Regions from separate parts of the Acidisoma sp. S159 genome, predicted to be linked through region 1. Evidence: predicted binding sites of a transcription regulator. Region 1 holds the regulator's gene; each other region holds the start of a gene.

Region 1 (2,263 bases):
CGAGGGGCGCGCGATGGTGGTCGCGCTCAACAAGTGGGATGCCGTACCAGACCGGGAAGCCGTGCGGCGCGCCGTGTCGGATCGGCTGGAGCGCAGCTTGGCGCAGCTCAAAGGCGTCCCTGTCGTGACCATCAGCGCTCTGACGGGCTCGGGGATGCAGCGGCTATTGCCGGCGGTGCGGGCGGTTCACGCCACCTGGAACAAGCGCGTGCCAACATCGGCGCTCAACCGCTGGTTCGCCGATGCGCTGAGCCGCCATCCGCCGCCGGCGGTGCAGGGCCGCCGGCTAAAGCTGCGCTACATCACCCAGGCCAATGCTCGGCCGCCGACATTCGTGGTGTTTGGCACCCGTGCGGAGGCGACGCCCGAGGATTACCGGCGATACCTGGTCAATACTTTGCGCGAGGTCTTCGAACTGCCGGGCGTTCCGCTGCGGATCGACTTCCGTGGTTCGGTCAATCCGTATGCAGATGGCGACAGGGACTAGGGCAAAGCAAGAACCCACCTTCACCCCTCGCTTGCTGCGAGGGATGAAGGTGGGTGGAAGCGAGACAGGAACTCCCTTCCCTGCAAGGAGAGGGTCGGGGGTGGGTTGTCTCAAACACCGCCTTCCAAGACTTCCACGCCACTTCGTCTCGTTTGATTGACGAACTGCCCACAGTGTTCTCTGCCAAAAGACTAGACTCGAAACGTTCCTCTCGCTTGACGCGGCTCGGCGCGACCACATAGAAGTCGCATTGTTGCCGATTTGTTCCGCTCTTTCAGCGGCAAGGTGACCGTCTTTCGGGGTGCAGGACCATGTTGACGCGTAAGCAGCATGAATTACTGGTCTTCATCGACCGCCATCTCAAATCCGCCGGCTATTCGCCGAGCTTTGACGAGATGAAGGAGGCATTAAACCTCAAGTCTAAATCGGGCATCCATCGCCTGATCTCGGCGCTTGAGGAACGCGGCTTCCTCAGCCGGCGCCACCATCAGGCGCGGGCGCTGGAAGTGCTGCGGATGCCAGCCGATTCGCTCAATCCGATTGCGCGGGACATCAGACCGGCCGCGAAAGCGGTCGCGGGCCGGGAGGCTGGTTTCGCGCCGACCGTTATTCGCGGTGATTTCTCCGGGCGCCTGCCGGGTGTTCGCGCGGCGCATGAAGCGGGCGCGGTGCAACTCCCCCTCTATGGCCGCATCGCCGCCGGCCTCCCGCGCGAGGCGCTGCGCGATACCTCCGAACACATCGAAGTGCCAGTCGCGCTGCTCGGCTCCGGCGAGCATTACGCGCTGGAGGTTGCCGGCGATTCCATGATCGAAGCCGGGATCCTGGACGGGGACACGGTCATCATCCGCCGCGTCGAGACCGCCGAAACCGGACAGATCGTCGTCGCATTGGTTGATGACAATGAAGTCACGCTCAAGCGGCTGCGCAAGCGCGGCAATTCGATCGCGCTCGAACCCGCCAATCCACGTTACGAGAGCCGGATATTTCCCGCTGAACGCGTGCGCGTGCAGGGCCGTCTGGTGGCGCTGCTCCGCCGCTACTGATCCAAAGCCAGACCGGGTTGCGGGGCTGAGCCTCGAGCGCCCGCAGCCGGAGAAATCAGGCCCGGCACTGAAGGACGCCGCGACTGATCCCGGCTTGACGGGGCGGGGCGGGTTGGCGGAGACCAAGGCTTTCCTCAGACCCGCCTTCCGGAGCCTTCCCCATGGCCGGCCATAGCCAGTTCAAGAATATCATGCACCGCAAGGGCGCGCAGGATGCGCGGCGCGCCCGCCAGTTCGCGAAGCTCATTCGCGAGATCACGGTATCGGCCCGCCAAGGGCTGCCCGACCCGGCCTCCAATCCGCGCCTCCGCTCCGCCGTGCTCGCGGCGCGGAAGGAGAATATGCCCAAGGATACGGTCGACCGCGCCATCAAGAAGGCCGGGTCCGGCGCTGGCCCCGGCGAGGAATATGCCGAGGTCCGCTACGAGGGCTACGGCCCCTCAGGCGTCGCCGTCATCGTCGAGGCGCTGACCGACAACCGCAACCGCACCGCGTCGGACATCCGCGCCGCCTTCAGCAAGCATGGCGGCGCACTGGGCGAAACCAACGCGGTCAGTTTCATGTTCGAGCGGCTGGCCGTGATCCGCTATCCCGCCGCCGCCGCCAGCGCAGATGCCATGCTCGAAGCCGCCATCGAGGCAGGTGCCGACAATGTCGAGAGCAGCGACGAGGCACATGAGATCACCGGCACGATCGAGAGCTTCTTCGCGATGCAGGAGTCTTTGGAGGC
Region 2 (2,263 bases), on a different contig from region 1:
GCCGCCATGCCACGCAGGAAAGACTCATCTTTCTCGCCGGCGGCTTGGTCATGCACGCGCTGAGCTTCGGCGAGCGCGGTCTCGACCTCACCGGTGCAGGACAGCCGCCAGGCGCGCGCGAGCAACGGTGGCATGCTGCCGAATGGCGGATTGGCCGGCGTCTCCTCCCGTCCGTCCGCTATGGCCGGGTCGTTCTTGGGCGGCGCGTTCAGAAGGGTATCTCGTCGTCAAGGTCGCCGCCGCCCCGGCCGGCATCCCAGCCACCGCCACCGCCACCAGCTCCGCCGCCCGCGCCACTGCGCGCCGCCGCGGGCCGTGCCGCGCGATCAGGTGCCTGATCGTAGGACCGCTCGCTACCACGTGCGGCGCCGCTGCCCTCGGCGGGTCGATCGAGCAACACGAGTTCGGCGCCGAAGCGACCGAGCAGAACCTCGGTCGAATAGCGCTCCTGGCCAGCCTGATCGGTCCATTTCCGGGTTTGCAACTTGCCCTCGAGATAGACCTTGCTGCCCTTCTTAAGAAAGCGCTCGGCCACATCGGCAAGGCGGTCATTCATGATGACGACGCTATGCCACTCAGTGCGCTCCTGGCGCTCATTGCTCGCCTTGTCGTTCCAGCTCTCCGAAGTGGCAATCCGAAGATTGACGATCTTCATGCCGGACTGGGTGTTTCGGACCTCGGGATCCTTGCCGAGATTGCCCACGATAGTCACTTTGTTAACGCTGCCGGCCATAGGCTGGTTCCTCAACAAGAACGCTGGTATTTGCCACGCGGCCTATACCTTACGCCCCAGTCTGGGACCAGCGGTTGCAATGGGCCAGACTTTAATTCGTGCATCGAAACGAGTTTCCAGTCCGTCGCATTGAGCTAAAGTTCTCAGATTCAACCCGGGGTTGCAAGTATTCTCTGGAGCTTTAAATCCGGCGACGCAATGCCGATCTTCCATGGCGGCGGTTTGCACCCGGCACCCGCCTGTCGTAGACGGAACACCTCAGGAACATCGGTCTCAGCGTGACGGACATTCGGCACGGCTCCTTCATCACCGTGCGCGGCGCGCGGGAGCATAATCTCAAGAACATCGACGTCTCGATTCCCCGGGACAGTCTCGTGGTCATCACGGGGCTCTCTGGTTCGGGCAAGTCGTCGCTCGCCTTCGACACGATCTATGCCGAGGGCCAGCGCCGCTACGTAGAGAGCCTTTCCTCCTATGCCCGCCAGTTCCTCGAACTGATGGGCAAGCCCGATGTCGACAGCATCGAGGGCCTTTCGCCCGCCATTTCAATCGAGCAGAAAACCACCAGCCGCAATCCGCGCAGCACGGTCGGCACCGTCACCGAAATTCACGACTACATGCGCCTGCTCTGGGCACGAGTCGGAATCCCCTATTCCCCCGCCACCGGCTTGCCGATCGAGGCGCAGACTGTGAGCCAGATGGTCGATCGAGTCGCCGCCATGCCGGAGGGCACGCGGCTGCTGCTGCTCGCCCCGGTGGTGCGGGACCGCAAGGGGGAGTATCGCAAGGAACTCGCGGAGTTGCAGCGCCGCGGCTTCACCCGCGTCAAGGTCGACGGCAAGCTCTACGAAATTGGCGATGTCCCCGCGCTGAACCGCAAGACCAAGCATGAGATCGAGGCGGTGGTGGACCGCGTGGTCGTTCGCCCCGGCATCGAGCCGCGTTTGGCTGACAGCTTTGAGACCGCGCTCGGCCTCGCGGATGGCGTGGTCTATGCCGAGCCGCCCGATGCCGCAGCGGATGGCAGCCAGCGCATCACCTTCTCCTCCCGCTTCGCTTGCCCGGTCAGCGGCTTCTCGATCGAGGAGATCGAGCCTCGGCTCTTCAGCTTCAATTCGCCGCACGGCGCCTGCCCGGCCTGCGACGGCCTCGGCCTCGAAAGCTTCTTCGACGGCGCGCTGGTCGTGCCAGATGAGCGGCGGCCGCTGAACGCCGGCGCCGTGGCACCCTGGAGCCATAGCCAGACACCTTATTACGACCAGACGCTGCAGGGTCTCGCCAAGCACTTCAAGATCCGGATGACGACGCCCTGGGACGAGCTGCCCCAGAAGGCGCGAGACGGCATCCTTTACGGTACGGGCGATGTCTCGGTCGAGCTGACCTATAAGGACGGTGTGCGCGCCTATTCCGTGAACAAACCCTTCGAGGGCGTGCTCAAAAACCTCGCCCGCCGCTGGAAGGAAACCGACAGTGCCTGGCTGCGCGAGGAACTCAGCCGCTACCAGGCCGACAAGCCCTGTGCCGTCTGCA
Region 3 (2,263 bases), on a different contig from region 1:
CACTTCCTTCGCTGATCACACGCCAAACCGCACGGGCTGTCGCGACAACCGCTTCATCCATGCGTGTAAGCGCTCGAACAATGCGGGAGGACGGTTGTTTGACGATTGAATCATCGATGGGCTCTGCGGGCGGGGTCATCGCTATCTCCTTGAGCTTGATGGCCCAGGGAAGATGTCCCGCCGTCCTTACGGAGCTGTTTCAGCCCCGAATAGTCAGGCTACGCCTGCAATACCGGCGCGATCATTCCGCGGCGCCGACACGGATGCCTGCAGGGCCCATCTCGGCAACCCGATCAGATGCCTGGCGCAACTTCATGACGTAGCTCATGAGTTGATCGGCCCGGCGCCCTGCCTCGGCCTTTGTGTCGTAATCGTTGTCGTAATAGGCGACACCGACGATACCGCCGTCTTTCGGGTCGCTGCCCCTCACCTTGGGGTGCCAACTGCCCCTAGAGCCTCCGACCACGATGTGAAGATCGGTCGCGCTGTAGAGATAGTCGGAGGTGACGGCCATATAGGCTGAAAATGGTGACATGATCGTTCTCGGTCAGCCAGCGAAGCCAATCCGCCAGGGTCGCCCGCCGGTACGTTGATGCGGATCAGTATACAAACCAGAAGCCGGACGACGGCAAGTCATCCCTTGGCACAATCGTGGCTTTGTTCCGCGGAGCGAGTCGAGCCGCCGTCGCCAAAGTCTAGCCGGTCTGATAGAGGATGTTCCCTATTCGTTCCAGGAGGCTTTATGGGTCGACGGGCAGGGAGCGCGGATCTGCCACTTCATCACGGGCGGGTGCCGGCTTGGCTCGGCCAACGCATGGCTCGGCTTGGCGCGGTGATCGCCGAGGCCATCATTCATCATTATGGGCGGGATGAGTTCCTGCGCCGGCTCGCCCACCCCTTCTGGTTCCAGTCCTTCGGGGCCGTGATGGGAATGGATTGGCATTCCTCCGGGATCACTACCTCGGTCATTGGTGCGCTGAAGCACGGCCTCGGGCCACTTTCCGGGGAACTCGGCATCCATGTTTGCGGTGGGCGAGGGCGGCATTCGCGCCAGACACCGCAGGAACTTGTCGCTATCGGAGATCGTGTCGGCTTCGACGGGACGGCTCTAGCCAAGGCGAGCCGGCTCGTTGCCAAGGTCGATAGCGCCGCCGTGCAGGATGGGTTCGACCTCTATCTGCACGGCTTCATCGTGGCGGATGACGCCAAATGGGTCGTCGTTCAGCAAGGCATGAACGGGGAGAGCCGGCTCGCCCGCCGCTACCACTGGCTCTCCGAGGATCTCAAAAGTTTCATCGAGGCGCCGCATGCGGCGATCGACGGCGAGAATCAGGGGCAGATCGTCAACCTCACCGACCGTCGAGCGGACGACTCACGGCGTGGCCAGCTCGCCTTGCTTCGCGATCTTGGGCCGGATCGGATCATCCGTGAGATCGTGGCGATGGAAGGGAAGAACTCATCACCGGCAGCGCAGGGCGAGCCGTTTCTCCCGCACCTCGTTATGCCTGCCCATCACGACGTCCGCCCGAAAGACGTGATGATGCGGCGACTGCACGGCGCTCTGGCTGCGGCGGCCGATTGCGAACCTGCCGAGTTTTCGTCGCTGTTGCTTGTGCCGGGCGTCGGCGCGCGAACCGTGCGCTCGCTCGCTATGGTCGCCGAGGTTGTACACGGCGCTCCGTGCCGTTTCGCCGATCCGGCCCGGTTCTCGCTCGCTCACGGGGGCAAGGACCGGCAGCCGTATCCGGTGCCCACCCTGGTCTATGACCGGACGATCGCGGTGTTGAAATCGGCGTTGACCAAAGCGAAACTCGGAGACAGCGAGCGGCTCGACGCAATCGGCCGTCTCGACGCGCAAGCCCGCAGACTTGAGCATCACGTGACCGGACCATCGCTGCCCGATTTCATTGCGACCGAACGACAGCATTCGCACGAATATGGTGGGCGTAGCGTCTTTGGCTGGGAACCTGTGCCCGAAGCGATAGTGCGTCCTTTCTCTCTTCCGCCGCGTGCTAATCCTGCGACGAAAAGTTATCGAGCGTGTATTGCAGCGGTTCCAAGGCGACCTTCACATCGCCAGTGAAGGGAAAATTGATATTGATGATGACGAAAAGCGCCATGAAGATCACGGCCGCAAGCATTCCGGCCATGATGACCTGTGCCGTGACGTTCTTTGTGCCAAAGAAAAGAGCGAAGGCGATGTTCAGAACTGCTCCGCCGAACAAGATAGACCACATGATGTCAGGAACAGCGCCACGGCTGA

The links. Region 1 encodes LexA, which represses DNA repair genes until DNA is damaged. Its sites were predicted from a motif close to TGTTCTANNTANGTTC; they were not measured.
Region 2: a site for LexA is predicted at 985-1,000, ahead of uvrA (excinuclease ABC subunit UvrA). Genes of this name have one in related genera too.
Region 3: a site for LexA is predicted at 716-731, ahead of GSQ92_RS19530 (DUF763 domain-containing protein). Genes of this name have one in related genera too.

Annotation. Positions count from the first base shown of each region.
Region 1 is NZ_LMUG01000048.1:153,328-155,590, reverse strand. Features, by position in the region: gene der (ribosome biogenesis GTPase Der) at 1-487, shown strand, start outside; gene lexA (transcriptional repressor LexA) at 799-1,533, shown strand; gene GSQ92_RS15750 (YebC/PmpR family DNA-binding transcriptional regulator) at 1,695-2,263, shown strand, end outside.
Region 2 is NZ_LMUG01000008.1:293,803-296,065, forward strand. Features, by position in the region: gene GSQ92_RS04680 (diguanylate cyclase) at 1-134, opposite strand, end outside; gene ssb (single-stranded DNA-binding protein) at 209-733, opposite strand; gene uvrA (excinuclease ABC subunit UvrA) at 1,012-2,263, shown strand, end outside.
Region 3 is NZ_LMUG01000059.1:588,393-590,655, forward strand. Features, by position in the region: gene GSQ92_RS19520 (hypothetical protein) at 1-139, opposite strand, end outside; gene GSQ92_RS19525 (hypothetical protein) at 242-535, opposite strand; gene GSQ92_RS19530 (DUF763 domain-containing protein) at 743-2,083, shown strand; gene GSQ92_RS19535 (DUF4239 domain-containing protein) at 2,013-2,263, opposite strand, start outside.